Regions from separate parts of the Xanthomonas sp. 60 genome, predicted to be linked through region 1. Evidence: predicted binding sites of a transcription regulator. Region 1 holds the regulator's gene; the other holds the start of a gene.

The links. The regulator HrcA, encoded in region 1, represses chaperone genes, less so after heat shock. The targets are predictions, from matches to a motif close to TTNGCACTCNNNNNNNNNGAGTGCNAA.
Region 2: a site for HrcA is predicted at 7,227-7,253, ahead of rpoH (RNA polymerase sigma factor RpoH). Genes of this name have one in related genera too.

The regions. Positions count from the first base shown of each region.
Region 1 is NZ_JAASQW010000004.1:258,597-273,728, forward strand. It holds gene FHY09_RS10940 (SRPBCC family protein) at 1-316, shown strand, start outside; gene FHY09_RS10945 (RnfH family protein) at 320-580, shown strand; gene FHY09_RS10950 (outer membrane protein assembly factor BamE domain-containing protein) at 656-1,048, opposite strand; gene fur (ferric iron uptake transcriptional regulator) at 1,152-1,556, shown strand; gene recN (DNA repair protein RecN) at 1,615-3,276, opposite strand; gene hrcA (heat-inducible transcriptional repressor HrcA) at 3,390-4,454, shown strand; gene grpE (nucleotide exchange factor GrpE) at 4,518-5,027, shown strand; gene dnaK (molecular chaperone DnaK) at 5,175-7,100, shown strand; gene dnaJ (molecular chaperone DnaJ) at 7,259-8,374, shown strand; gene pdxY (pyridoxal kinase) at 8,461-9,369, shown strand; gene FHY09_RS10990 (prephenate dehydrogenase) at 9,372-10,493, shown strand; gene FHY09_RS10995 (hypothetical protein) at 10,660-10,851, opposite strand; gene FHY09_RS11000 (ABC transporter transmembrane domain-containing protein) at 10,937-12,700, opposite strand; gene FHY09_RS11005 (IMPACT family protein) at 12,697-13,287, opposite strand; gene FHY09_RS11010 (YML083C domain-containing protein) at 13,343-14,317, opposite strand; gene FHY09_RS11015 (RNA polymerase sigma factor) at 14,314-14,868, opposite strand; gene FHY09_RS11020 (EAL domain-containing protein) at 15,085-15,132, shown strand, end outside.
Region 2 is NZ_JAASQW010000003.1:521,041-536,172, reverse strand. It holds gene FHY09_RS09280 (hypothetical protein) at 1-956, opposite strand, end outside; gene prmA (50S ribosomal protein L11 methyltransferase) at 1,111-2,031, shown strand; gene FHY09_RS09270 (DUF3426 domain-containing protein) at 2,080-2,850, shown strand; gene fis (DNA-binding transcriptional regulator Fis) at 2,960-3,235, shown strand; gene purH (bifunctional phosphoribosylaminoimidazolecarboxamide formyltransferase/IMP cyclohydrolase) at 3,338-4,921, shown strand; gene purD (phosphoribosylamine--glycine ligase) at 4,983-6,269, shown strand; gene rpoH (RNA polymerase sigma factor RpoH) at 6,341-7,216, opposite strand; gene FHY09_RS09245 (TonB-dependent receptor) at 7,491-11,141, opposite strand; gene FHY09_RS09240 (Ig-like domain-containing protein) at 11,155-15,132, opposite strand, start outside.

The DNA of each region.
Region 1 (15,132 bases):
GATCATCGAGCAGGGCCAGGACCGCGTCGTCGCCCGCCTGGACCTCGGCCTGGGCTCGTTCACGACCTGGTTCATGACCGAAAACGCGCTGGTGCGGCCCAGCAGCATCGATATGAAGCTGCGTGAGGGGCCGTTCAAGCGCATGCATGGCCGCTGGGAGTTTCATTCGCTGGCCGAGAACGCCTGCAAGGTTTCGCTGTCGCTGGATTTCGAACCGACCTCGCGCCTGCTCACCCCGGCGCTGTCGCTCGGTTTCAAGGGCCTGGCCGACCGCATGGTGAACGATTTCGTGCGCGTAGCCGACGAGCAGGGCTGAACGGTGATCCGCGTCGATGTGGTGCTTGCCTGGCCGGAGCGGGTGATCCAGCGGACGCTGGAGCTGGCCGAAGACGCCACCGTGGCCGACGCGCTGCGCGTGGCCGCGATCGAGGAGGCGATCCTGTGCCCGGCCATCGCAGTGCATGGCGTCCTGGCGCAGCCTGCCCAGCAGCTGCAGCACGGGGACCGCATCGAACTGCTGCGGCCGTTGCTGGCCGATCCGAAGGACAATCGCCGCCGCCGCGCCCGGGCCGCCAGATAGCAGTGTGCCGGCCATGCGGCCGGCACCTGTGGGGACGGGCGTCCCCTCCCGTACGCTGGAGACCGACCGTGCGCCTCAGCGTCCGCGCTTCTTCTTGTCCTTCGGCAGGTTGCGGCCGAACTGGCGGACGGTCTCCCGGGCCAGGGTGGCATCCTGCGAGGGGAAGTAGTCGCCATCCCAGCGGCTGACCACGTCGTTGTCAAAGTACACGGTGAAGTTCTTCACCTCGGTCCGCCCCAGGCGGTTGACCCGCTGGCTCGCCGTGTAGTCCCAGCGCTGGGCGTGGAACGGATCGGCGATGGACGGGGTGCCGAGCAGCTCGGTGACCTGTTGCTTGCTCTGTCCAGCCTGGAGCTTGGACACGGCATCTTCCCGGATCAGATTTCCCTGATAGATGGGTTGCTTGTAGATGATGCCGCAGCCCGTGGTGGACAGGGCAACGGCGGCGACCAGCAGGAGATTGCGCATCGGGAATGGCGGTTGGTGAAAACGAACCGATGATACACTCCCGGCGTGCCACCGCGACCCAATCCGAGGCAGCTGGCGCTAAATCGCCAATGAACGGAGACCTATGGAAACCCACGACCTGCGCAAAGTCGGCCTGAAGGTGACGCATCCGCGGATGCGGATCCTCGCCCTGCTCGAGCGCACTCCCCAGCACCACATGACCGCCGAAGACATCTACCGCCAGCTGCTGGAGCACGGTGATGAGATCGGCCTGGCCACGGTGTACCGGGTGCTGACCCAGTTCGAGGCCGCGGGGCTGGTGCTCAAGCACAACTTCGAGGGCGGCCAGGCCGTGTACGAACTTGACCGCGGTGGCCACCATGACCACATGGTGGACGTGGACTCCGGCAACGTGATCGAGTTCGAGAGCGCGGAGATCGAAGAACTGCAGCGCAAGATCGCCGCCGAGCATGGCTACGATCTGGAAGAGCACTCGCTCGTGCTCTACGTGCGCAAGAAGCGTCGCTGACGGGCGTTGCCTGACAGCCGGGCGCTGCCCGGCTGTTTCCATTCCCCTCAGCGCCCGCTCAGCCGGCCAGCAGTCTGCGCGCGGCCGCCCGGGCTTCCTTGCTGACCTCCACGCCGCCCAGCATCCGCGCCAGTTCTTCCTCGCGGGCCCGCGTATCCAGCTTTTCCACCGCACTCTGGGTCATGCCGTCCACCGGCGCCTTGCTGACGCGGTAATGCGCATGGCCCTTGGAAGCCACCTGCGGCAGATGGGTCACGCACAGCACCTGGCGCTTCTCGCCGAGCGCGCGCAGTTTCTGCCCCACGATATCCGCCACGGCCCCGCCGATGCCCGAATCGACCTCGTCGAAGACCATCGTCGGCACGGCGTCCAGATCCAGCGCGGCGACCTCGATGGCCAGCGAGATGCGTGACAGTTCACCGCCGGAGGCCACCTTGCGCAGCGCACGGGGCGGCTGGCCGGCGTTGGCGGCCACCAGGAACTCCACCCGTTCGGCGCCCTGCGGGTCCGGTTTCGCCGCGTCCTGCGGCTCCAGCTGGATCAGGAACTGGCCACCGCCCATGCCCAGCTCGGCGATGAGCTCGGTGGTGGTGGTGGAAAGTTCGGCGGCGGCCCGCTGACGGCTGTCGGTGAGCTTGCTGGCCACCTCGCGCCACGCCTGCACGGCCTTTTCCATCTCCCCGGCGAGCTTCTGCAGGCGCACATCGGCACCTCGCAGCTGCTCGACTTCCGCCTGCATGCGATCGCGCTGCAGGCCGAGTTCTTCCATCGGCACGCGGTGCTTGCGCGCCAGGTCGTGCAGCCGGCCCAGCCGGCGCTCGTTCTCCTCGAACTGCTCCGGGTCGGCGTCCAGGTCGTCGTGTACGCGGTCCAGCAGCACCAGGGCTTCCTGCAGCTGGATGCTGGCACTGTCGATCAGGGCATCCACCTCGCCCAGGCGCGGGTCATGCTCGACCATCCGGCCGAGGTCGCCGCGGACCTGCTGCAGCAGCTCCAGCGCCGAGGGCCCCTCGTCACCGCTGATGCGCGAGGTGGTGGTCTCGCAGGTGGCCAGCAGGGCGCTGGCGTGCGCCTGCCGGCGGTGGCTGGCGCCCAGGGCGATGATCGAGTCGGCGTCCAGGTCCTCGCGCTCCAGTTCGCGCAGCTGATGCTCCAGGAACCCGATGCGGTCGCTGACATCCCCTTGCTGGGAGAGCGTCTCGGCCTCGTCCACCAGCGCCTGCCAGGTCGCGGCGGCCTGCCGCACCAGGCGCCGCGGCTCGGCGTTGTCGGCGTAGGCGTCCAGCAGGGCCAGCTGCGAAGGGCGAGCCAGCAGCGCCTGCTGTTCATGCTGGCCGTGGATCTCCACCAGAAAGGCGGCCAGCTCGGTCAGCTGGGACAGCGTGACCGGGCGGCCGTTGATCCAGGCGCGCGAACCGCCATCGGCGCGGATGATCCGGCGCAGCTGGCAGTGGTCCTCGTCGTCGAGTTCATTTTCGGCCAGCCAGCGCCGGGCGCCGGCCTGGGCATCGAGCGCGAACTCGGCTGACAGCTCGGCGCGCGCAGCGCCGTGGCGGACCACGCCGCTGTCGGCGCGCAGGCCGGACAGGAAGCCCAGCGCGTCCACCATCAGCGATTTACCGGCACCGGTTTCACCCGATACCACGGTCATGCCGGGGCCGAATTCCAGTTCGGTGGCGCGTACTACGGCGAAATCCTTGATGGATAGATGTCTGAGCATGGGTTGCAGTCTCTGGAGCCGCGCAAAGCTAGCATGCAGGGCAGGTCGGTCCAATGACTTGCCAAGCCGGGGAGGGGGCATTATGTAGTGGCTGAGTCTCACCGGCTGATCCGATGGCGCGTTCCCATGACCACCTTGCTCCCCGTTCGCGGCACCTGCTGCGGACCCTGATCGCCCGCCACATCCAGGATGGCGAGCCGGTCGGGTCGCAGACGCTTGCGCGCACCGCCGGGCTGGATGTCAGCGCAGCGACCATCCGCAATATTCTGGGCGACCTGGAAGACCTGGGTCTGCTCAGCTCGCCGCATGCCTCGGCCGGGCGCATTCCCACCGCCCATGGCTACCGCGTGTTTGTCGACAGCCTGGTGCAGATGCAGCCGCCCGGTGAGCAGGAAATGGGCCGGCTGCGCAGCGAGCTGGCCAGTGGCGCAGGCACGCAGGCCCTGTTGGGCAGTGCATCAGAGCTGCTCTCGGCCATGAGCCATTTCGTCGGCGTGGTGAGCGCGCCGCGGCGCGAGCAGTTCGCGTTCCGGCAGATCGATTTCGTGGCGCTCGATGCCCGGCGCGTGCTCGCGATCGTGGTCTTCGCCGACAACGAGGTGCAGAACCGGGTGATCGAAAGCCGCCGCGCGTGGGAGCCGGCCGAGCTGGAGCGGGTCGCCAATCATCTCAATACGCACTTTGCCGGGCTGCCGCTTGCGCAGATCCGGCACCGCCTGCTGCACGAACTGCACGACGCCCGCAATGAAATGGAGCAGCTGCTGGCGCACAGCATCACCCTGGCCGAAGAAGCCTTCGCGCCACCGGCCGACGACATGCTGGTGGCCGGGCAGACGCGGCTGATGGGGGTGCAGGACCTCTCCGACCTGGAGCGCCTGCGCGAACTGTTCGAGCTGTTCGCCAGCAAGCGCGAGATCCTGCAGCTGCTGGAGCGGACCCAGCAGGCGCCGGGCGTGCGCATCTTCATCGGCGAGGAGACCGGGGTGGTATCGCTGGAGGGCGTGTCCCTGGTGACCGCGCCCTACGTGGCCGATGGCCAGGTGCTGGGCGTGCTGGGGGTGATCGGGCCGCGGCGCATGGCCTACGACCGGCTGATCCCGCTGGTTCAGGCCACCGCCGAGGTGCTTGGTGAGGCTTTTTCACCCACCGGACGTCGTCCGGGGCACCCTGGCGCTTGAAACGCAGCATCCCGCCCACACTAGGGGGGATGGAGGCGGGGAGTCACCGCCAGGGAAACGCACATGAACCAAGATCAGCACGATATCGAATCCTCCCCGTCGGCCGCCGAAGCCGACTCGACCCATCACGACCTGCTGGAGCAGCTGCGTGGCGAGCTGGAGCAGGTCAAGGCCGATGCACTGCGTGAGCGCGCCGACCTGGAGAACCAGCGCAAGCGCATGGTCCGCGACGTGGACCAGGCGCGCCGCTTCGCCAACGAGAAGCTTCTCGGCGAGCTGCTGCCGGTGTTCGACAGCCTGGATGCCGGGCTGAAGGCCGCCGGCGAGCAGGCCAGCCCACTCCGTGACGGCCTGGACCTGACCTACAAGCAGCTGCTCAAGGTCGCCGGCGACAACGGCCTGACCCTGCTGGACCCGACCGGCCAGCCGTTCAATCCGGAGCACCACCAGGCGATCAGCCAGGTCCCGGCCGAGGGCGTGGCCCCGGGCAGCGTGGTCACCGTCTTCCAGAAGGGCTACCTGCTCAACGATCGGCTGCTGCGGCCGGCGCTGGTGGTCGTGGCCGCGGACTGAGTCACGCGCCGCCCGGTCCGGGCGGGCGCGGCCCGATCGCTGAAACGATTCATCGGGATGGCTTGAATGTTCCACGAGCCTCCCCCACATCCCATTCATACACCGGCCTGTGGGCCGGATTCACCGGATAATCTTCAGGAGTTCCCCATGGGCAAGATCATTGGTATCGACCTCGGCACCACCAACTCGTGCGTGGCGATCATGGACGGCGGCAAGGCCCGCGTCATTGAAAACTCGGAAGGCGACCGCACCACGCCCTCCATCGTCGCCTACACCAAGGACGGCGAAGTGCTGGTCGGCGCCTCGGCCAAGCGCCAGGCGGTGACCAACCCCAAGAACACCTTCTACGCCGTCAAGCGCCTGATCGGCCGCAAGTTCTCCGACGGCGAAGTGCAGAAGGACATCGCCCACGTGCCGTACAGCATCCTGGCGCACGACAATGGCGATGCCTGGGTGGCCACCAGCGATGCCAAGCGCATGGCGCCGCAGGAAATCTCCGCCAAGGTGCTGGAGAAGATGAAGAAGACCGCCGAGGATTACCTCGGTGAGAAGGTGACCGAAGCGGTCATCACCGTGCCGGCCTACTTCAACGACAGCCAGCGCCAGGCGACCAAGGACGCCGGCCGCATCGCCGGCCTGGACGTCAAGCGCATCATCAACGAGCCGACCGCCGCGGCCCTGGCCTATGGCCTGGACAAGGGTGACAACAAGGATCGCAAGATCGTGGTGTACGACCTGGGCGGCGGTACCTTCGACGTCTCGGTGATCGAGATCGCCAACGTCGACGGCGAGAAGCAGTTCGAAGTGCTGGCCACCAACGGCGACACCTTCCTGGGCGGCGAAGATTTCGACAACCGCGTCATCGAGTACCTGGTTGAAGAGTTCAACAAGGACCAGGGCATCGACCTGCGCAAGGATCCGCTGGCGCTGCAGCGCCTGAAGGATGCGGCCGAGCGCGCGAAGATCGAACTGTCCAGCGCGCAGCAGACCGAGGTGAACCTGCCTTACGTGACGGCCGATGCATCCGGTCCGAAGCACCTGAACATCAAGCTGACCCGTGCCAAGCTCGAGTCGCTGGTGGACGAGCTGATCCGCAAGTCGATCGAGCCGTGCCGCACTGCGCTGAACGATGCCGGCCTGCGCGCCAGCGACATCAACGAGGTGATCCTGGTCGGTGGCCAGACCCGCATGCCGAAGGTGCAGCAGGCGGTGACCGAGTTCTTCGGGCGTGAGCCGCGCAAGGACGTCAATCCGGACGAAGCCGTGGCACTGGGTGCGGCGATCCAGGGCGGCGTGCTCGGCGGCGACGTCAAGGACGTGCTGCTGCTGGACGTCACCCCGCTGTCGCTGGGCATCGAGACCATGGGCGGTGTGTTCACCAAGATCATCGAGAAGAACACCACGATTCCGACCAAGGCCTCGCAGGTGTTCTCCACCGCCGAGGACAACCAGTCGGCCGTGACCGTGCACGTGCTGCAGGGTGAGCGCGAGCAGGCCCGCTTCAACAAGTCGCTGGCCAAGTTCGATCTCTCCGGCATCGAGCCGGCCCCGCGCGGCCTGCCGCAGGTGGAGGTGTCCTTCGACATCGATGCCAACGGCATCCTGCACGTGTCGGCCAAGGACAAGAAGACCAACAAGGAACAGAAGGTCGAGATCAAGGCCGGTTCGGGTCTGTCCGAGGAGGAGATCGCACGCATGGTCGCCGACGCGGAAGCCAACCGCGAGGAAGACAAGAAGTTCCAGGAACTGGTGCAGGCGCGCAACCAGGCCGATGCCCTGATCCACGGCACGCGTTCGGCGATCACCGAGCACGGCAGCAAGGTCGGCGGCGATGTGATCGGCAAGGTGGAGTCGGCGCTGGCGGATCTGGAAACCGCGATGAAGGGCGACGACAAGGCGCAGATCGAATCGCGCTCGAAGGCGCTGGAAGAAGCGGGCCAGGCGCTGTTCGCCGCGGCCTCGGCCGGCGACCAGGGCGGTGCCCCGGGTGCCGACGCCGGTGCGGCCGGTGATCGCCACGATGATGTGGTCGATGCCGAGTTCACCGAAGTCAAGGACGACAAGAAGTCCTGATCCAGGACGATGCGGGGCACTGCCGGAAGGCGGTGCCCCGTTGTCGCCTCAGGGTCCTGGCCGCCGTCCTGGCGTGTCGGGGCGCCCGATGCAGGAGCGGACCTGGTTCCGCTCTTCTGCTTTGACGAATCCCGACGTACCGGAAAGCGATTCATTCCATGAGCAAGCGTGATTATTACGAAGTCCTGGGCGTTGCCCGGACCGCGACCGACGAAGAACTCAAGAAGTCCTACCGTCGCTGCGCGATGAAGTTCCATCCCGACCGCAATCCCGGTGATGCAGCGGCGGAAGCCGCCTTCAAGGAATGCAAGGAAGCGTACGAGACGCTGTCCGACGCCAACAAGCGGCGCATGTACGATGCCCACGGCCATGCGGCCTTCGAGCACGGCATGGGCGGTGGTGGCGGTGGCGGCCCGGACATCAACGATATCTTCGGCGACATCTTCGGCAACATCTTCGGAGGTGGCGCGCGCCAGGCCCGGCGCGGCGCCGATGTCGGCTACGTGCTGGAGCTGGACCTGGAGGAAGCCGTGCGGGGCATCGAGCGCCGTATCGAAATCCCCACGCTGGCCGAGTGCGATGACTGCCACGGCAGCGGCTCGGAAGACGGCAAGGTCGATACCTGCAGCGTGTGCCGCGGGCGTGGCCAGGTGCACATCCAGCGCGGCCCGTTCACCATGCAGCAGCCCTGCCACCAGTGTGGCGGCCGCGGCAGGATCATCGCCAACCCGTGCAAGACGTGCCAAGGCAATGGGCGTGTCGAGGAAGACAAGGTGCTCTCGGTGAAGGTGCCCGCCGGCGTCGATACCGGTGACCGCATCCGTCTGGCGGGCGAGGGCGAGGCGGGGCCGGCCGGCACGCCGCCGGGTGATCTGTACGTCGAAGTGCGTGTGCGCGAGCATGCGATATTCCAGCGCGACGGCGATGACCTGCACTGCGAGGTGCCGATCCGCATCTCCCAGGCCGCGCTCGGCGACACCATCCGCGTGCAGACGCTGGGCGGCGAAGCGGAAATCCGCATTCCCGCCGAGACCCAGACCGGAAAGCTGTTCCGCCTGCGTGGCAAGGGCGTGCGCTCGGTGCGCAGCCGCTCCGAGGGCGACCTGTACTGCCGCGTGGTAGTGGAGACGCCGGTCAATCTCACCACCGACCAGCGCAAGCTGATGGAGCAGTTCGAGTCCACGTTCGTGGGCGAGGACGCGCGCAAGCATTCGCCGAAGTCGGCGACGTTCATCGACGGCGTCAAGGGCTTCTGGGACCGGATGACCTCCTGACTGCCAGCAGAGCGCCGGGCCGCGCCCGGCGTTCTGCCGTCCGCCGGCGCGCCACGCCGGGTGCTGCGCGGGCGTAAACTTGCTGCATGAGCGAATCCCTCGAAAACCATCTGGTACATGGCCGCCGCCAGCGGCCTGACGGCCCCGCCGTGGTCGATGTCATTTCCGTGCAGTCGCAGCTGGTGTACGGCCATGCCGGCAACAGTGCCGCCGCGCCACCCCTGCGCGCGCTCGGTGTGCGCGTGGCCGAGATCCCCACGACGCTGCTGAGCAATGCGCCGTTCTATGCCACCACCCGCGGCCGCGTGCTGCCGGTGGACTGGTTCGCCGACCTGCTGCGCGGCACGGCCGAACGGGGCGTGCCGCAGCGGGCGAAGATGCTGGTGTCCGGGTACTTCGGCAGCGTCGACAACGGTGCCGCATTCGCCGACTGGCTCGACGCGGTACGGCCTGGCTGCCCGCAGCTGCGCTACTGCCTCGACCCGGTGATCGGTGACACGCACACCGGGCCCTACGTGGAGCCGGGGCTGGAAAAGGTGTTTGCCGAGCGGCTGCTGCCGCATGCCTGGCTGGTCACGCCCAATGCCTTCGAGCTTGGGCGTTTGACGGGCAGGGCGGCGCTGGCGCAGGACGACGCGATCGCCGCGGCGCGCAGCCTGCTCGAGCGCGGCCCGCAGTGGGTCATCGCGCATAGCGTGTCCGGGCAGGATGGCGAACTGGTCACGCTGGCGGTTGGCCGCGAAGGCGTATGGCGCTGGTGTTCGCCGTTGCTGCCGGTGGATGTGGCCGGTACCGGCGATGTGCTGATGGCGCTGGTAGTGGCGTTCCTGCTGCGCGGCGAATCAATGGAGCAGGCGGTGGGGCGAGCGGTGGCCGGTACCCACGCGGCGCTGGAGCGCACCCTTGCCGAGGGTGTGGAAGAGTTCGATGTGCACGCCGCCGCGCCGGCCGCACTGCTCGACCCGCCACGCTTTGCGGTCGAGCGCCTGGCGTGAGCGTGCCGACATCGCACCCGCCGCGCGTGGTTGGCATCGTCGGCAGCGCCGGCGCGTACGGGCGCTGGCTGGCGCGCTTTTTCCGCGATCGCATGCAGCTGGAGGTGATCGGCCACGATCCTGCCGATCCGGCGTCTGTCACGCCCGACGTTCTGCTGCAGCGCGCCGATGTGCTGGTGTTCTCCGCGCCCATCCGCCACACGCCGGCGCTGATCGCCGAGTATGCGCAGCGATCGGCAGGCCGCGAAGCAGGCCGCCTGTGGCTGGACGTGACCTCGGTGAAGGAGGCGCCCGTGCAGGCGATGCTGGCTTCGCAGGCGGAGGTGCTGGGCCTGCATCCGATGACGGCGCCGCCCAAGTCGCCGACCCTCAAAGGTCGCGTGCTGGTGGTGTGCCCGGCCCGCGTGGAGGCGTGGCAGGGCTGGGTGCAGGCGCTGTGCACCGCGCTGGAGGCCGAGTGCGTGCAGTCCACGCCGTCCCAGCATGACCAGAGGATGGCGCTGGTGCAGGCGATGGTGCATGCCACCCACCTGGCGCAGGCCGGCGTGCTGCGCAGCTATCAGCCTCTGCTCGGTGAGCTGTCCGCGCTGATGCCGTTCCGGTCAGCGTCCTTCGAACTGGATGCGGCGATCATCGCGCGCATCTTCGCGCTCAACCCGGCCATCTACGAAGACCTCCAGTTCGGCAATCCGCACGTGCCGCCGATGTTGCAGCAGCTGGTCACCCAACTGCAGGCATTGCATGCGCAGGTGGCGCAGGGGGATGACGATGCGCGCGCCGGGTTCCGCCGGCAGTGGTTGCAGGACAATCGCGCGGTACTCGGCGAGGCCGGCGTGGCCGAGGGCAACTACACCTTCGAACGCGTCGGCTACCTGCTGGCCGATCTCACCGAGACGCAGGCGGTGTCCGTGCATCTTCCGGAGGACCGCCCGGGCTCGCTGCGCGCCCTGCTGCACGTCTTCGAGACCCACGGCATCAGCCTTGCATCGATCCATTCCTCGCGCACGCCGTCCGGTGACGTGCATTTCCGCATCGGTTTCGTTGCAGGCAGCGACATCGCCCGGATCGCCGTTGCGGCGGCCGAAGTCGATGCGACAGGGATCGGGCGCGTGCTCGCGCGCTGACGCATTTCATCCACAGGCGGTGTGGATGGTTTTCCAACAAACATGTGGATAAGTGCGTGCGCCGCTTGCGGGACAACGTTGTCAAGACGTGTGGTGATTTATTGACCACCCAGTCGCTACTCCCGGACGGACCGCTTGTCAGCACACCATCCGCACGACACTGTGGCTAGAGGTGCAGCCGAAGGTCGCCGCCCTGGGTGGTGAATTCGCGGCCGGCCCGAATCAGCACGCGTCCGTCTTCAAGCTCGTAGCGCGGCGGGGCCTGGCCATCGCCCGAGGTTGCGCCCTCGGTCTTGAACTCGATGATGACATGGCTCTCGCCGTTGGCGTCGGTGGCAGGAAACTGTCTGAAGGACATGGGCTATCTCCTCTTCGGCGGCGCCGTGCAGGGGCTCGGGGGGCATGCCATGCACGGTGCGCCGCACGGCGTTATGCGCGCGTCTTCACTCGATGAACTGCAGCTTCGCCAGTTCCGCGTAAAGCCCCCCCTCGGCCAGCAGCTGCGCGTGGGTGCCCTGCGCGACGATCTGGCCGTGATCCATCACCACGATGCGATCGGCCTTGAGGATCGTCGCCAGGCGGTGCGCGATCACCAGCGTGGTGCGGCCGGCCATCAGCCGTTCGAGCGCGTGCTGCACCGAACGTTCGCTCTGCGCATCGAGCGCACTGGTGGCTTCATCCAGCAGCAGGATGGGCGCGTCCTTGAGCAGTGCGCGCGCGATCGCCACGCGCTGCTGCTGGCCCCCGGACAGACGGGCGCCGCGCTCACCGAGCTCGCTGGCATAGCCTTCCGGCAGCGCGCGCAGGAACTCGTCGGCTTCGGCGGCGCGCGCGGCGTCCTCCACCTCGGCATCGCTGGCGTCCAGTCGACCGTAGCGGATGTTGTCGCGTGCGCTGGCGGCGAACAGCGTCGGCTGCTGCGGCACCAGCGCGAGTCCGGCCCGCAGCGCGGCAGGATCCAGCTGGCGGACATCGATGCCGTCCACGTCAACCTGTCCGGCGGCCGGATCGTGGAAGCGCAGCAGCAGTTGCAGCACGGTGCTTTTGCCGGCACCGGAAGGGCCCACCAGGGCCACGGTCTCGCCCGGCCGCACGTGCAGGTTGAAGTGGTCCAGCGCGGGCTGGTCGGGGCGCTGCGGGTAGTGGAACACCACGTCGTTGAAACGGATCTCCCCCCGCAGCGGCGATGGCAGTGCGGTGGCCGTGCCGGGCGTGCGGATCTCCACCTCTTCGTGCAGCAGTTCGCTGATGCGGCCCATGCCGCCCGATGCCCGCTGCAGTTCATTCCAGACCTCGGCAAGCGCCCCCACCGAGCCGCCGCCGATCAGGGCGTAGAGCACGAACTGTCCGAGCGTGCCGGCGCTCAGGCGGCCGGCGATGACGTCGTGCGCGCCCAGCCAGAGCACCCCGACGATCGCGCCGAACACCAGCAGGATGGCGCTGGCGGTCACCAGCGACTGGGCTGCGATGCGCCGCCGCGCAGCACCGATGGCATCGCCGAGTGCGCGGTCGAAGCGACCCCGTTCATAGGGTTCGCGCGCATGCGCCTGCACCGTGCGCACCGCACCGAGCGTTTCGGCGGCAAGGCTGTTGGCATCGGCGATGCGGTCCTGGCTGTCGCGCGAAATGCCGCGCAGCCGGCGTGCCCCCAGGATGATCGGCAACACCGCCAGCGGAATGCCCAGCAGCGACCACGCGGCGAGGTGGGGGCTGGTGACGAACAGCATGACCAGGCTGCCCACGACGGTGACGCTGCTGCGCAGTGCGACCGACATCGTCGAGCCGATGACACTGCGCAGCAGTTCGCTGTCGGCGGTGAGCCGCGAGACCAGCTCGCCGCTGCGGTTGCGGTCGTGGAAGCCGGCGCCCAGGGTGATCAGGTGGGCGTAGAGCTGGCTGCGCAGGTCAGCCACCACCTTTTCGCCGAGCAGTGAAACAAAGTAGAACCGCGCGGCGGTGGCCAGCGCCATCACGATGGCCACCAGCAACAGCAGCGCGAAGGCACGGTTGATCTGGCCGCCACCGGTGAAGCCATGGTCGATCATCTGCTTGACGGCCGGCGGCAGGCTCAGGGTGGCGGTTGAAGACACCGCAAGGGCCGCCAGCCAGGCGCAGAACAGACCCTTGTGACGCCGTACGAAGGGCCACAGGGTGGCCAGGCTGCCAAGCCGGCGCAGCGGAGGGGAGGAGGGCGTCGGCTCGGTCATGCGCTCGCTTCGATGATGCGGGTACGGTCACGAGTGGCGTCGCGCAGGCGCGTTTTCAATGCGTCCATCGCGTCAGTCGGCACTTCGACCTCCAGCAGGGCGCCGTCGGCGTCGAACGATTCGTCCAGTTTCCGGGCGCTGTGCGCCGCCAGCGCGGCGTGCAGCGCGCCCAGATCCTCGAACCCCGCGCGGATGCAGACACGGCTCAGCGCAACCAGCGGCAGCCGGGGCGCCGTGCGCAGGCACTCGGCCGCCGTGCCCCCGTAGGCACGCACGAGACCGCCCGCGCCGAGCTTGATTCCGCCATACCACCGGGTAACGACGACCATGACCTGGTCGAAGCCTTGCCCATCGATGGCGGCCAGGATCGGGCGTCCGGCGGTGCCTGCGGGCTCGCCGTCATCGCTGGAACGGTAATCGCCGCCGCAGCGGTAGGCCCAGCAGTTGTGGGTCGCTTCGGTCACCGCGACCTGGCGCAGGAAGTCCAGGGCCTGCGTGCCATCGTCCACCGGCGCGGCGTGGGCGATGAAGCGGCTGTGCTTGATGTCCAGCGCATGGCTGACAGGAGCGGGCAGAGTGTCGAGCATCGGCACCATTCTACCGGGCGCACCCATCGCGGCACCGCGCAGCCCGCATCGGGGCTCAACGATCCAGCAGGGCGCGCAGGTCAGCGGGCACGCGGGTTGCTGGATAGGCCTGCAGATAGGCTTCGAGGCTGGAGCGCGCGCCGTCCACGTCCCCTGCGTCATTGCGCTGGCGGATCTTCAGCAGCCACTGGCGGCGGGGCAGTCGGGCATCGTCGCGCACCTGTCCGGCGAGGTCGGTCGCAGCCTGGGTGATGGGCACCTGGGGCGCGCGCATCAGGGCGCGCTGGGGGGGCGCGGTCATCGACCTCGCCGCGGGTTCCGCCTGGGCTGGCGTGGCCGCGTCGGCGCTGCCGTGGGCGGCAGCCGGTGCCACCGTGCTGGATGCGAATGCGTGCGGCCGGTTGGCCGGCATGCGCTCCTGCTGGACCTCCTCCTTCGCCGCGAGGCCATCGCGGCCCCGCCCAGGTGCCACCGTCCTGGCAGCAGGGGCCTCCATCGCAGGCTTGGCCGTCCCCTGTGGTGGCGGCTGCGCAGCGACGCGCGGGGCGGGTCGGCGCTGTTCCGGCGCGCCACGTGCCGGTTGAGGCGCCGCTGCGGCAGGCAGCTGCGTCCGGGCGCGGGCGACGGGTTCGGCCACCGTCGGCTGGGCCGGCTGTGGCGCAGGATCATGGGACGGCGGCTGCGCAGTCGTTTCCGCCGTCATCGAGAGGGCTTCCGGCAGGCTCGGCACCTCACGTCCAGCTGGCGTGGGCTGCAGCTGCCAGGCAATGCCTACCGCGAACACCACCGATGCCGCGATACCCACCAGCGGCTGCCAGCGCGCACGCCGCCGGACCCGGCGAGGCACGCCGGCACGCGGGCCGGTCGGAGCGCTGGCGTCCCCCTCGCGGGCGGCATCGGCCGCCAGCGCCGCGCGCGCCGCGTCCAGCACGGCCGCGTCCACCGAAGCGGAAGGCTCCGCTGCCAGCGTGTCCCGCAGCAGCGCAGCCAAGGCGCGTTCTTCGGGCGTCAGGGGTTCGTGCCGGCTCATGCGTCCACTCCCGCGCGGAGTCTGTCCATCGCATAGCGCAGGCGGGATTTCACCGTCTCCCTGCCGACGCCGGTGATCTCGCCGATCTGCTCCAGGGTCAGTTCCTGTTCCAGCCGCAACTGCAGCACCTCCCGTTGTTCCGGCGGCAGGGCCGCCATGGCCTGCTGCACGTGGCGACGCTGGTCTTCGCGTCCCAACGCGCTCTCCGGCGTGCGGAGGTCGACCAGGGCCTGCAGCCGCGCTTCGGCGTCGGCGGGCGCGGCAGGGCGATGGCGTGCGGCCCGCCAATGGTCGTTGAGCCGGTTGTGTGCGATGCGGAACAGCCAGGTGCCGAAGGCGGCCTCGGGCTGCCACGTGGTGCGCGCGGCAATGACTTTCTGCCAGACATCCTGGAAGAGTTCTTCAGCCAGCGTGCCATCGCGCAGCTGCTTCACCAGGAAGCCGAACAGGCGCCGGCGGTGGCGCTCGTACAAGGCCTGGAACGCCTGCACGTCCCCGCCGGCCCAGGCCAGCATCAAGGCTTCGTCGGTAGGCAGGGCGTTGGTATCCACGCGACCAAGGGTAAGCGCTGGCCGCTGCGGCGCATAGCCGGACAGGGCGTGGCCGGGGGGCAGGGCGGGCGGCAAGGGTGCGGCGGTTGCTGGCATTTCAGTGCAAACGCACGACAGGTCCGGGTGGGGTTGACGGTCCGGGCGCCGCCGACCGGGGAACGCGCTATGCTCGGCGGCAGGGGAGCCGCGCTGCGGTGAGCGTCATGGGGTGCTACGTTGTCCAGTCAGATCATCATGCCGTTGGTGGAGCCGCACCGCGAACCC
Region 2 (15,132 bases), on a different contig from region 1:
CTCTTTCCTGTCAGTTGCTCAACCCACTCGGTCATTTTCTCAGCACCCTGCCGCGATACCGCAGCGTCGTACACAAAATCGGTGAATCCCTGGCCGGCATCCTGGCTGCAGATGCCGCCGTTGGCACAGTAACTGTTCATCAGCACGCTGCCCGGCCCGCAGGCCATGCCCAGATCGCAGGCGGCCACGCGCCACGCCAACTCACTCAGCGCCTCGCCCGCCACCAGGCCGACCAACGCCTGATCGCCAGCCGCACGCAGCCCCATTGCCGGGGCCAGTGCCATGAACGCTTCCGGATCGCGCGAGGCACGCACACGCTGCACCAGGCTGCGCCGATAGTCGTCGCCCTCCTCCAGCGGCTGGCCATCGGCCATCAGGGACGCTTCGGCGGCGAGGTTGCCGCCCAGCGCCGCCTGGCGCCGCTGGGTGAACACCAGCGCATGGCCGAGGTTGTCGCTGGGCACGAAGCCTGCGCAGCGGTCGGCCACGCGCGAACGCGCCGCCACCATGGCCGACGCTCCCCCGGAACCGAGCGTGGCCAACGCCGCGCTGTCGCGCTGGTAGCCACCTGCATCGTTGGCGTAGGGGCTGCAGTAATCGTAGACCCGGCTGAGCACCCAGCGGGCCTCCACGTTGCCGGCATCGGCCTGCACACGCAGGCGCTGCGCCAAGGCATGCAGATCGGTATCACCTTCAAGGTCGGCGCGCAGGTCCAGGGGCAGCCCCGAGGGCAGCATGCGCCCAGGCTCGCGGCGGCTGCCTGGCCCGTTCGACGACGCCATCGCCAGCGGTCCCAGTGCCATCGGCGCATCCCCCTGCGCGCCGCTGGCCGCGAATGTTTCCGACGGTCCGGCGCCTTGCGCCAGACGCTCGCCCACGCGCAGTCCGGCCAGGCCGAGCAGCGCCACGGCAGGCACGACCAGCAACCAGGTTTTCACCGCAGGCGCGAAGGCCATGGCTGACGTCGGCAACGGAAGAGATGCCCTAGTCTATCAACAGGCAAAGGATGACAGCGGGCACCGGCTGCATCTCATCGCCGCCAGAGATTCGTGCCTCGATGGCGGGCATCGTCTAGCATGCTCGCTTTCGCCGACCGAGCCTGCTGCGACCATGCCGTTCCTGGAACTCACCCTGCGCTGCACCGAAGCCACCCAGCCCCGTTACGAGAACGCCCTGGAAGACGTGGGCGCTCTGGCGGTCACGATGCTCGATGCCGAGGCCGACACCAGCAACGAGCAGGCCATCCTCGAACCCGGTGTGGGCGAGACCCCGCTGTGGGACACCCTGGTGCTGAGCGCGCTGTTCCCCGCCGAGACCGATGGGCTGGTGCTGCTGGCCGCGCTGGAGGCCTTCGACGGCGGCCTGGACTGGTCCACCGCGAGCTTCCGTGCCGTGCAGGACGAGGATTGGGAGCGTGCCTGGCTGGACCAGTTCCAGCCCATGGCCTTCGGCGAACGCACCTGGATCGTGCCGTGGAACCACGCGCTTCCCGAGGCCGCGCAGGCGGCCGACGCGGCGATCGTGCGGCTTGATCCGGGCCTGGCGTTCGGCTCGGGCACCCACCCCACCACGGCCCTGTGCCTGCGCTGGCTGGATGGGCTGGCCGCCGAGGGGCGCCTGCAGGACCAGACCGTGCTCGATTTCGGCTGCGGTTCGGGCATCCTGGCGCTGGCCGCGCTGAAGCTCGGCGCGGCGCGGGCCATCGGCGTGGACAACGATCCGCAGGCGCTGATCGCCACTGCGGACAATGCCGAGCGCAACGGCGAGCAGGCACGCATGCAGGTGTTCCTGCCACAGGACGAACCGGCCGCCACCTACCCCATCGTGGTCGCCAACATCCTCGCCTCGGCGCTGGACGCCCTCGCCGACCTGCTGGCGGCGCGCGTGGCGGCCGGTGGCCGCATCGCCCTGTCGGGCATCCTGCAGGGCCAGGAAGGCGAGCTCCTGCACCGCTACGGTGCGTGGTTCGATGACCTGCAGGCCGAACAGGACGGTGACTGGATGCGCATCACCGGCGTCCGCCGCGCCTGATCCGGGTGAACGTGCTTGAATAGGGCTCGACCCGAGCCCGCTGCCGACATGTCCGAGCCGAACCCACCCCGCCGCCCCCTGGCCACCTTCCTGCGCGCCGCACCGCCCGATGCGCCGGCCGAGGGGCGGACCGTGGCTGGCGACATCACCGCGCCTCCGGCGGCGCATGATGGCGCGGACGCCGGCGCAGCCGTGGCCGCGGACCCCGCTGCGAGGTCCGTCGAGCCCCTGCAGGCGCCCCCGGAAGACGAGCACGTCCCGCTCACTGGCGCGGCCGCCACGCCGATCCCCGAGCCGCCACCGGCGTCCGCCACCGAGCCGGTGTTCCTGCGTGCACCGGCGCCGTCAGCGCCGGTGCCGCGTTGGCAGTGGGGCGTCATCGCGGGGCTGATGGCGCTGCTGCTGCTGCAGATCGCCGTGGCCGACCGCGAGCGGCTGGCCGCCGATGCCGCCACGCGGCCGTGGATCGCGGGCCTCTGCGGCGTGCTGCGCTGCACGCTGCCGCCCTGGCACGAGCCCGCCGCCTACACCATGATCAGCCGCGAGATCCGCCCCGTCCCCGGCCAGAGCGGCACCCTGCAGGTGCAGGCCGCCATCCGCAACGACGCGCGCTGGGCACAGGCGTGGCCGGCGCTCCGGCTGACCCTGTCCGATGCCGACGGGCGGGTGATCGGAAGCGGCGTCTTCAGTCCCCGCCAGTACCTGCCGCAAGGCATGGACGGCACCGGCCATCTGGAGCCCGGCCAGAGTGCCCAACTGGCCTTCCAGGTACGTGAGCCGGCGGCGTCCACCGTGGCCTTCACCTTTGATTTCCTCTGAGCCGGCCGCCCCGCCGCGCCGTGCAGGCCGGCCCGGCTCGCGCTAGACTGGCCCACTCCACCTTCATCGCCCGGGCGCATTCGCGCCGGCCACCTGATCGGGATCTCCCTTGAACGCAGTGCTCTCTCGTCCTGACGCCAGTCGTGGCGCTTCGCGGCCGCCGCTCCGCGAACATGTCGCCCAGTCCGTCCGCCGCTACCTGCGCGACCTCGATGGCTGTGATGCGGACGATGTGTACGAGATCGTGCTGCGCGAGATGGAGATTCCGCTGTTCGTGGAAGTGCTCAACCACTGCGAAGGCAACCAGAGCCGCGCGGCGGCGATGCTGGGCATCCACCGCGCCACCCTGCGCAAGAAGCTCAAGGAATACGGCATCAGCGCCTGATCGGCGCGGCCGGCGGCGGTGCCACGGTCGCCGTGGCACGCGGCAGATTGCGGCGCGAGCGCCTACACTATCGGCCCCGTCTGCTGCCGTTGCCCTGTTCCCATGAGTGCTGACCTGCTGCCCGTCCGTCGGGCCCTGCTTTCCGTTTCCGACAAGACCGGCCTGATCGAGCTGGCCACTGCCCTGTCCGCGCGCGGCGTGGCGCTGCTGTCCACCGGCGGCACCGCCAAGGCACTGCGCGAAGCGGGCCTGGCCGTGCAGGACGTGGCTGACGTTACCGGCTTCCCGGAAATGATGGATGGCCGGGTCAAGACGCTGCATCCGAAGGTGCATGGCGGCCTGCTGGGCCGTGCGGGCACCGACGATGCGGTGATGGCCGAGCATGGCATAGCGGCCATCGACCTGCTGGTGCTCAATCTGTACCCGTTCGAATCCGTCACCGCCCAGGCTGACTGCGTGCTGGAAGATGCCGTGGAGAACATCGATATCGGTGGCCCGGCGATGCTGCGTTCGGCGGCCAAGAACTTCGCCCGCGTGGCCGTGGCGACCGATCCTTCGCAGTATGCGGACCTGCTGGCCGAACTGGACGCCAATCAGGGCCAGCTCTCGGCGGCACGGCGCTTTGCGTTGTCGGTGGCCGCGTTCAACCGCGTCGCCCAGTACGATGCCGCGATCAGCAACTACCTGTCCGCCGTCGCTTCGCGCGAAACCGCCGTGCCGGTGCGCAGCGAGTACCCGGCGCAGATGAACTCCACCTTCGTGAAGGTGATGGACCTGCGCTACGGCGAGAATCCGCACCAGAGCGGCGCCTTCTACCGTGATCTGTACCCGGTGCCCGGCACGCTGGCCACGTTCCAGCAGCTGCAGGGCAAGGCGCTGAGCTACAACAATCTCGCCGATGCGGACGCCGCGTGGGAGTGCGTGCGCCAGTTCGACGCGCCGGCCTGCGTGATCGTCAAGCACGCCAATCCGTGCGGCGTGGCCGTGGGCGCCGGTACCGGCGATGCCTACGAACTGGCCTATGCGACCGATCCGACCAGCGCGTTCGGCGGCATCATCGCCTTCAACGTACCGCTGGACCTGCCTACCACGCAGGCGATCCTGGACCGCCAGTTCGTCGAGGTGCTGATCGCACCGGAGTACGCTCCGGACGCGCTCGAATACGCGCAGAAAAAGGCCAATGTGCGCGTGCTGCGCATCCCGCACGGGGCCGGCCTGAACAACTACGACACCAAGCGCGTGGGCTCGGGCCTGCTGCTGCAGTCTTCGGACAACCGCGGCATGACCCGTGCCGGATTGACCGTGGTCAGCCAGGTCGCGCCGACCGAAGCGCAGTTCAACGACCTGCTGTTCGCCTGGAAGGTGGCCAAGTTCGTGAAGTCCAACGCCATCGTCTATGCCAAAGACAACCGCACCATCGGCGTCGGTGCCGGCCAGATGAGCCGCGTCTACTCGGCGCGCATCGCCGGCATCAAGGCCGCCGACGCGAACCTGGTGGTGGAAGGCTCGGTGATGGCCTCCGATGCTTTCTTCCCGTTCCGCGATGGCATCGACGCGGCCGCCGGCGCCGGTATCAAGGCGGTGATCCAGCCGGGCGGTTCGATGCGCGACAACGAGGTGATCGCCGCGGCCGACGAACACGGCCTGGCGATGGTGTTCACCGGCGTGCGCCACTTCCGCCACTGAACCGCATGACGAAGCCGGGCCCTGCCCGGCTTTTCTTTCAAGCATCCGAGAAACCTGTCCCATGAAGATCCTTGTCATCGGCTCCGGCGGCCGCGAACACGCCCTGGCCTGGAAGCTCGCCCAGTCGCCGCAGGTCAGCGAAGTGCTGGTCGCCCCCGGCAATGCAGGTACCGCCACCGAGCCCAGGTGCCGCAACGTACCGGTCAAGGTGGATGACCTCGACGGGCTGCTCGCACTGGCACAGCGCGAAGCCATCGCCGTGACCGTGGTGGGGCCGGAAGTGCCGCTGGTGGCCGGCGTGGTGGACCGTTTCCGCGCGGCGGGCCTGCGCATCTTCGGACCCACCGCGGCCGCCGCGCAGCTGGAAGGCAGCAAGGCCTACGCGAAGGACTTCCTCGCCCGCCACGCCATTCCCACCGCGTTCTACGCAGTGCATACGGAGGTCGAGCCGGCGCTGGCCTATGTGCGCGAGAAAGGCGCGCCGATCGTGGTCAAGGCCGATGGCCTGGCGGCCGGCAAGGGCGTGATCGTGGCGATGTCGCTGGAAGAGGCCGAGGCGGCCGTGCGTGACATGCTCTCGGGCAACGCGTTCGGCGATGCCGGTGCGCGGGTGGTGATCGAGGAATTCCTCGAAGGCGAGGAAGCCAGTTTCATCTCCATGGTCGATGGCACGCACGCACTGCCGATGGCCACCTCGCAGGACCACAAGCGCGTGGGTGATGGTGATACCGGCCCCAACACCGGCGGTATGGGCGCCTATTCGCCGGCACCGGTAGTGACGCCGGAGGTGCACGCACGGGTCATGCGCGAAGTGGTCGAGCCGACCGTGCGGGGCATGATCGCCGACGGCATTCCGTTCACCGGATTCCTCTACGCGGGCCTGATGATCGATGCCAGCGGCGCCCCGAAGGTCATCGAGTTCAACGTGCGATTCGGTGATCCGGAAACGCAGCCGGTCATGCTGCGCCTGCAGTCGGACCTGCTGGATCTGGTGCAGGCGGCCATCGATGGGCGGCTGGACCAGGTGCAGGCGCAGTGGGACGCACGTCCCTCGCTCGGCGTGGTGCTTGCAGCCCGGCCCTACCCTGAGGCAGCCATCACCGGCGATGTGATTTCGGGGCTGGACGCCGTGCCGTCGACGGCCAAGGTGTTCCATGCCGGTACGGCGCTGGATGAGCAGGGCAACGTGGTCAGCGCCGGCGGCCGCGTGCTGTGCGTGGCGGCGCTGGGCGGGAGCGTGGGCGAGGCGCAGGCCAATGCCTATGCAGGCGTGGCGGCAGTGACGTGGGCCAACGCGTTCCACCGCACCGACATCGGCTGGCGTGCGATCGCGCGCGAGCCGCATTGACGCCGACCTGCTCCTGAGGCAACGAAAAAGGCCCCGCACTGCGGGGCCTTCTTCTACGACGCAGGCTGCGCTCAGGCAGTAAAGAGCGCCTTCATCTTCTTCAGCGCGTTCGCTTCGACCTGGCGGATGCGTTCGGCAGAAACGCCGTACTCGTCCGCCAGTTCCTGCAGCGTCACCTTGCTGTCAGCGTCCAGCCAGCGGCGGGCGATGATGTCACGCGAGCGCGCATCCAGTTCGGCAAGGCCCTCGCGCAGCAGCTGCAGCTGGTTGTCTTCGCTGTCCATGCGCTCGTAAGCGGCCGACGGATCTTCATCGCTGGACATCAGGTACGCTGCCGGCGACGGCGGTGCATGGTCATCGTCCTCGTCACTGGGCGCATCGAAGCCGACGTCGCGACCGGACAGACGCGACTCCATCTCCAGCACTTCGCGCTCGGAGACATTGAGGTCGTTGGCCACCGCAGTGACTTCGGCCGCGTTCATCCAGCCCAGGCGCTTCTTCGAGCGGCGCAGGTTGAAGAACAGCTTGCGCTGCGCCTTGGTCGTGGCGACCTTCACGATGCGCCAGTTCTTCAGGATGAACTCGTGCATCTCGGCACGGATCCAGTGCACGGCGAAGGACACCAGCCGCACGCCCATGTCCGGGTCGAAGCGCTTGACGGCCTTCATCAGGCCGATATTGCCTTCCTGGATGAGGTCGCCCAGCGCCAGCCCGTAGCCGTTGTAACCACGGGCCACGTGCACCACGAAGCGCAGGTGGGAATGCACCAGCTCGCGCGCCGCATCGAGTTCGTTCTGATCACGGAAGCGACGTGCCAGGTCCTGCTCTTCATCGACCGTCAGCACCGGGATCTGGTGCACGGCACCGATGTAGGCGTCCAGCGAACCGAGCGCACTGGGAATCGGAAGATTGTTTGCCACAAGGGCAGTAGAGGTCATCTGGCTCATAGGTCCCATCTTAGCAGTCTGATACTTGGACTGCTAAAGCTTGAAAAAGTTCCAGCGTTCCGGTGGTAGAACGATGGCGGTAACTACCCCACTACCCTACGCCCTCATGATGACAATGGCGAGCCCGCCCTTCGGATCTGTTTTTTCTATATGAATCAACTGCTTGGGATCTATCCAAGGCGTTTTGGACGTCACGGGCAGCTGAACGACCAGGTGGACTGCCCTGTTCAGCCCGAAGGCGTTGGCCGACGTTCAGCGCCCTCCCCATGAGCGGTCAGTAGTAGCCCGCCAGATTCACGAAGAATCCCTTCTGGTCGTACTTCAGTTCGGTCAGGTTGTCGCTGAACCCGGTGAAGTTGTAGCCCGCACCGACCTTGAAGTTGTCTCCGATCCTGCGGTCCACGCCAAGCAGCCAACCTTTCCGCACGCCGCCGTCGCGCACTTTCAACCAGCGGTGTTCGGCCAGCCCTTCCCATTTCTCGAACAGGCGATAGCGCAGCTGCAGCGCCGCGAAGTCCGCGCGGCTGTCCAGCCAGGCGCCTTCGCCCCGGCCCGTACGGTAATCGCCCCAGCGCGAGGCGAGCTTGCCGGCGACCTCCCAGCGGTCGGTGAGCTGGCGGATGCCCTCCAGCGAGACCACCTGCGAGCGCTGGTCATACAGGTTGCCGCCTTCCTGCCCCAGCGACGCCACGTCATAGAGATAGGTGAACTTGCCGAAGGCAGCCCAGCGCGTGCTGTCATGCGGTCGCCACGCAAAGCCCATGTTGGTCTCCACCAGCCTGGCATCGGCCAGTGGATTGATGCGGTCGCGGGTGTCGGCGTAGTTGGCCCTTACCGCCACGCGCCAGTCTTCGTTGACCCGATACAGCAGACGGTTGGTGGTGACCCACTGCTCGCGCTGCTCGGCACCGGAATCGTGCCGGTACTCCAGCTTGCTGCTCCATTGGGTCGCCGCATCGGTGCGCCCGCCACTCACGCTGTAGGCACGACGGTCGATGCGGCCGAGCCTGGATTCCAGCTCGCCATCCATCACCGTGAAGCCCAGGTTCCAGCCCTGCGCGGGATAGAAATCCATGCCGAAAGTGTGCACCAGGCCGGCGCTGTCCTGGCGGCGATCCTTCAGGTACTGGCTTTCGTTGTAGACATTGACCTGGTTGCTCACGCGCCAGCGCTGGCCCAGCGTCCAGCCACTCTGCAGGCCGGTATCGAACAGCGGATCGGTGCCGGTGCGGTCGCTGCTGTAGCTGTAGGCACCGTACAGGCTGTGATCCGGCGCCATGCGGTATTCGGCGTCAACCTTGCCGCCATGGCCACGGCTGCCGCCGCTGACCTCGGCCCCCACACTGCTGCGGTCACCGAACAGGTAGCGTGCGCCGAGCGTCAGCAGGTCGTTGTTCTCGTAAGCGCCACCATCGTCGTCCACGGTCACCTGGCCGGTGCCATACAGCTCCCACGAGGCGCCGAAGCGCTGCCGGTACCCAAGCGCGGCCAGCAGCGCCTGGACCGTCTGCAGGCTCTGCTCTTCGCGGACGCGGCGCAGCTCGGCGCTGAACTGCCCATCGTTGCCGAGCCGCCATTCTCCGGTCAGCTGGGTCTGTTCCAGCGCCAACGCGCCCTGTTCGGTGCGGCTGTGCCGGCCATACAGGCTCAGGTCGTCGGTGAAATAGCCCAGGAACTCCGCGCCGTATTCCTTGATCGCCGCACCGGTATCGCGCCGCGCCACCGAGAAGCCGGCATCCACGTCGCGCCACCAAGCGCCCACGCTCCAGTCCTGTTCCGTCCAGCCCAGTTCACGCAGGTTGGCCCGGGCCTCCACGGCCGTTGCGCTGCCGGAACGCCGCCCTTCGTACGGGTTGCGCCGGATGAAACTGAGACCGCCGTTGTCCGAGAAGAACACCGGCGCTGCGGTTGCATCGGTCTGCGTGTGCTCCACCTTCACGTAGGTGCCGCGCCCGGCCTGCAGGGTCAGGTCCGCGCCTTTGAGCGTGTAGTTCTCCCCGCTGCGGTTTTCTTCCACCCACGTGCCACCCACGGCCACGTGGTCGCCCAGCCACTGCCGGCCGCGCGCACCGAGCGTGACGTCGTCGCTGCTGAAGCCGAGCGGCACGTACTCGTAGTCCACCAGCAGCAGCTGGTCGTAACCATCCAGTGGCATGTCGCGGGTGATGCTGCGGACGTTCTCGCGGGTGAGCATGGCCAGGGGGCGGGTCAGGATCAGGCGGCCCTGCAGGTTGTCGATCTCGTAATCCACGCCCTCCTGCAGCGTCGTGCGCGTTTCGGTGCGCCCCGTGGTGCGGTCGCGCACTTCCAGTACCACCTGCTCCGAGCCGGGCAGTACATCGGTGTGGCGCAGGTAATACAGGCTGCCGCCGGTGCCGAGGAATTCGCTGTGCCCGGGAGCGGACTGGGCTTCCGAACCGAACACCTTCAGCTGCGAACGCGCCTCTCCCAACGGCGTGGCGTCCAGCGAGCGCCAGTTCAACGCACCACCGTACAGCGAGCGCACGTACTGCCCGTATTCGGTGCCGGTGATACCGGTGGCGTAATTGCCCCACAACGCCTGGCTCTGGTCCCAGTCCACCCGCAGGTACAGGCGGCCCTGCGTGTCCACATCGCGCCAGGTGAGGGAGTCATCGCCGTACACGGGGTAGTACAGGTCAGGGTCAAGGCGGCGGAACACATCCTGCGGATCGGCTTCCCAGAAATCGCGGAACAGGTTGGAGAGTTCACGGTCCTGGGTATCGGCCTGCGCGGTCAGCAGGTATTTACCACGCATTTTTCCCTTGAGGTAAAACGCCAGCCGGCCCTCGCTGAGGAAGCTGTCATCATCGCGGTCGTCGAGTGCGAGCGGCTGCACATTGCCGCTGGCACTGTTGCTGGACAGCGTGACATCGGCGATGCCCACCGCGAACAGGTAACGCCCCGTGACCGCCACGTCGAGCTGCCGCTGTGCGGCTGGTGCATCGCGCGATTCCACCTGGACGTCATAGCGATGCTCACCCACCGGCTCCAGGAACTCGGCGGCGAACTTCTGCTCCAGATCCACCGGGAAACTCTGCCCGTTGATCGTCACCCGGCTGTTCGGCGCCAGGCCCCGGCCATACACCCGCACGCGCGAACCGTGGATGGGAATGTTCTGCAGCCGGAGCATGCTCTGGCCGTACACCGACGTGCTGATCTGCAGGTCCTGCGCGTTGGCCCCCTCAAGTGCCTGGCCCAGGGTCTTCTGTACGGTCTCGCGCACCACCTGCAGGCCACGGTCGAAATCGGCCGGTGTCACCAGCTGGATGCGCTGCACGTGGGTCTCGTCGAACGCGCCCCCGGCGCCGTAGGCACGGGCAACGTAGATCAGATCATCACCGGTGCGCAGCTTCACCTGCTCTGGCACGCTGCCATCCCATTCGGCGTCGGCCACGTAGCCGGTGGGCAGGGTGATGCGGGCCAGCGGCGTGACCAGGTCGGTATCGCTGCCGCGGTAAAGCGTGACCTCCAGCGTTTCAATGAAGGCCGCGTAGTTGTTGTAGCTGTGGAAGCGCAACGGACGCACGATCCGGCCATTTTCCAGCGGCACCGTGGCCGCAGCCTGTACGCTGAGGCTTGGCGGCACCATGCTCGGGTCTTCGGTGGCCCACACCACGCCGCCGTTGGGCAGTTCGGCCATGAAACCCCCGGCCTGCGATGCACCGTCGGGCCTGGCCGGTGGCAACGGGTCACGCGTGCCGGCCATGGACGAAGGCGCCGACGGTCCGGCACTGCGGATGTGCAGCAGCATGGCCTCGCCGGCATGGCAGGTATCACCGTCGCACTGCGGCGGTGCACTGGCCGCCCGCGCTGCCGCCGCTGGCTGTGCGGATACCTGCAGCGGCAACCCCATCAGCACACTGCCAGCGAGCAGCAACAGTCGGCATGCGTTCCCGCGAAACATCTTCGTGTCCATGTCAGCGCCCCTCCTCACCTGGACCACCGGCGCCGCGCGGATCATCCACGCGGACGTTGTGCAGCACCTGCTCGTCCTTGCCGGACACCACATCGATGCGTGTGGCGGCCGCGACAGCGGGTGTCAGCCGCGTCCGCAGCGCGGCGGCGAGGACGGCCGCCCTCTGCAGCGCGCGGCCGTCCTCTTGCGGCGATGCCGTCAACAGCAGCCGTCCACCACGCGCGCGTTCGACGGCCGCGGCCGCTTTCTCCAGCACCACGCCGTGGTCGGGCACCAAGGCCGTCCCGCCGGTCACGAACAGCCCTTCCCCGAGCTCGATCTCCACCGGCCCGGCGGTGACCGCGCCACCCGCATGCAGTCCACCTTCCGGCAGCACCACGCCGAAGTCGAAGCGCGCAGGCAATCCGGGGGTGATGCGGCGGACCAGCGGATTGGGCGTGGTGAAGCGGGTTCCCGAGGGCAGCGTGGAGGCATCGACCTTCAGGATGAAGTTGCGGCCACGCGCTGCTCCGCCCTGGATACCCACGAGGTGGTAACGCCCGAAGGCATCGGTTTCCATCAGCAGGCCTTCCACCGCCGCCACGCGGACGCCTGGAATCCCGCGCTCACCCGCATCCTGCACGCCGTTGCCATTGCGGTCATCGAACACGCTGCCGACCACCAGGCTTTCATCCAGCAGCGGATCGGCGGTCACCTCCACATCCGCCGAGGCGACATTGCCAATGCTGCGGTCCTGTCCGTCGACGGCGGTGATGCGGTTGGTGTGCGTACCCGTACCGGTGCCCGCACCGACGCGCAGGTAGTACACCACCGTTGCACTGGCGCCGGCCGCCACGTCGATGCCATCGATCCGCAGCGGCTGCACACCACTGGGGCGTGCACTGTTGTCGGCGTCCTGCACCGCAAAGCCGCCCTGCACGAAGGTGAAGCCTGGCGGCAGCGTGTCCAGCAGCGTCGCACCGTTGGCATCGACCTCGCCCACGTTCTCGACGGTGACGGTGTAGCGCACCAGGTCACCGATCTGCACGCTGCGCTTGGCCGACACCTTGGTCAGGCGCAGCACGGCCTGCTCACCGGCCACGGTCACCGCGATGGTGCCTTGATCGCACACGCGCGTCGGCACGGACACGTCGCACAGCTGGTACTGGAAGCTGTCAGTTCCTGCGAACGCCGGCTCAGGCGTGTAGGTGCACAGGCCAGCGGCGCACACGGCCGCGCCGTTGGCAGGCGCTGCCACCACCTGCAGCGAAGCCGGATCCAGCGGTGCGGTGCTGCTGCTCGCATTGGCCAGCGCATCCCAGACCACCGGTTCGCCGTCCGCGGACACCATGCGCGCGTCGGCCACGGTCACCGTATTGGTCGGCACGGCGATGGTTACCGTCGCCTCCGCGCAGAGGGTCGGATCCCCGCGGTCGCAGACCGCGTAATCGAAGGTCTGCACGCCGGCGAACCAGGTCCGGGCGGCGAAGCGGATGCGGGCCCGCGGCATCACTTCGGCCGTGCCATACGGCGGATCGCTGATGAGGGTCAGCACGATGCTGTCCGGATCGATCGGTGCCCCGTCCATGCGGTCGTTGGCCAGCACATCGATCTCGAGCACGCCGTTGGGCGGCAGGTCCACCCAGTCGTCCTGCAGTGCCACGCTGTCGATGCCGGCCTCCACCACCACGCTCACCGTGGCCGTGTCACACACGGTTGGCTGGCTGACCAGGCAGAGGGTGTAGGTGGTGCTCCAGGTCCCCACGCCGACACCCGCCGGGACACTCAACGAACCGTCCGCAGCGAACACCAGTTCTGCCGTGCCCACCGGGGCGAAGGTCACCTGCGCCGGATCCAGCACGCCGCCGTTGAACGTGTCGTTGGCCAGCACGTTGAGCAGGTTGGGCGCCGCCCGGCCCGCGGGAACCGGCCCGCCACTGTCATCCACCGCAAGCAGCGCGATCGGCGCGGCCACCTGCACCGTGGCGATGGCGGTACTGCAGTTGGTCGGCGCACCGTTCTCGCACAGCTGGTAGGTCAGCGCGTACTGCCCCGCGGCCGTGCCCGGTGCCACCGTGACCTGGCCCTGGGTAGTGAGGGTGAAGCCGGCCGGCGCGTTGACCAGCACCGCGACCACGCTGCCGACCGGCGGCGGAGCGACGCCGTTGAAGGTGTCGTTGTCCAGCACCGAGCCGCTGACCGTGCCACCGGTGGCCGGGTCCACCGGCGTGGCGCTGAAGTCATCGTTGACCGCCAGCACGACGTGGGTGGTGATGAGGAAGGTCACCGAGGCGGTGGCACAGACAGCGGCATCCGGTGCGGGCAGGCACACGCTGTACGTGAAGCCGATCTGCCCGGTGGTACCCGCCGGGGGGATGTACAGGTAGCTGCCATCGGGGTTGAACTGCAGGCCCGGCGGCGGTGTGCCCACCACGCTGAAGCGCGCGCCCGGCGGAACGTCGTCGTTGCTGCCGACATTGCCGCTGGACGTCGCGCCCGCCGCCACGGTGATCACATCCGGCTGCGGCGCCGGCGCCAGCAGCAGGCTGACCGTGGCCGAATCACAGTTGCCGGGTGCCGCGGCTTCGCAGACCTGGTAGGTCACCGTGACTGCACCGCGCACCGCACCGGCACCCACGCTGATCACGCCGTTGCCATCGATGGTGATGCCGGCCGGCGCGTTGGGCAGCGTCACCACGACGCTGCCGGGTGCTGGCACGGCCCCGTCGAGCAGGTCGTTGTCCAGCACGCTCGGTGTGCTGCCACCGGTCGGCAGCGGCACCGCGCGGAAGTCATCATCGGCGGCCACCAGATTGCCGGTGTTGACGTTGACCGTCACTCCTGCGCTGCCGCATACCGCCGCATACGGTGCAGGCAGGCAGACCTGGTAGGTGAAGGTCACCGGCCCGGTGGTGCCGGGCGGCGGCAGATAGGTGAAGCTGCCATCGCCGTTGAACTGAAGGCCCGGCGGCAGCGGTCCCACCACGCTGAAGCTGGCACCGGGCGGCACGCCGTCATTGCTGCCCACGGCACCGTCGACCGCCTGGCCGGCGGGCGTGGACACCACGTCGGCGACCGGCGCCGGCACGCGCACCACGGTCACCCGCGCGTTGGCACAGTTGGTGGGCGCCGCGCGTTCGCATACCTGGTAATCGAGGGTCACCACGCCGGCGGTCCCCGCAGCCGGCGCCAGCAGGGTGCCATCCGGATTGATCGCGAAGCCCTGCGTGGCGCCGACCAGCGACAGCTGCACGGCCGCCGGCGCAGGCACCGCGCCGTCCAGCACATCGTTGGCCAGCACGCTCAGGCCCGAGGTGGCACCGGCCGCCAGCGGCACGGCAGTGAAGTCATCGTCGATGGCCACCAGGCTGCCGGTGTTGACGTTGATCGTCACGCGGGTGGTGCCACAGACCGCGCTGTAGGGGGCCGGCAGGCAGACCTGGTAGACGAAGCTCACCGCACCGGTGACACCTGCCGGCGGCGTGTAGCTGAAACTGCCGTCCGCATTGAACAGCAGGCCCGGCGGTACGCCGCCCTGCACGCTGAACACCGAGCCCGCCGGCACGCCATCGTTGCTGCCCACATTGCCGGTGACTGCCTGTCCTGCCGGTGTGGACACGGTATCGGCCACGGGCGCGGGACGGGTCACCACGATCGCGCTCGCGGTGGCACAGTTGGCCGGCGCGGCGCGTTCGCAGACCTCGTAGGTCAGCGTCACCGCTGCAGCAACCGCCGGGGTGGACACCGTACCGTCGGCACCGATCACATAGCCCGCCGGTGCCCCCACCAGCCGCACGGTCACCGTCGAAGGATCCACCGGCGCGCTGCCCAGCGTGTCGTTGAGCAGGACACTGGGCGTGACCGCGCCCGGCTGCAGCGGCGTGCCGCTGAAGTCATCGGCCACGGCGAGCAACGCACTGCTGGTCACCGTCACCGCCACGCTGGCCGAGCTGCACACCGTGCTGTCCGGCGCCGGCAGGCAGACCTGGTAAGTGAAGGA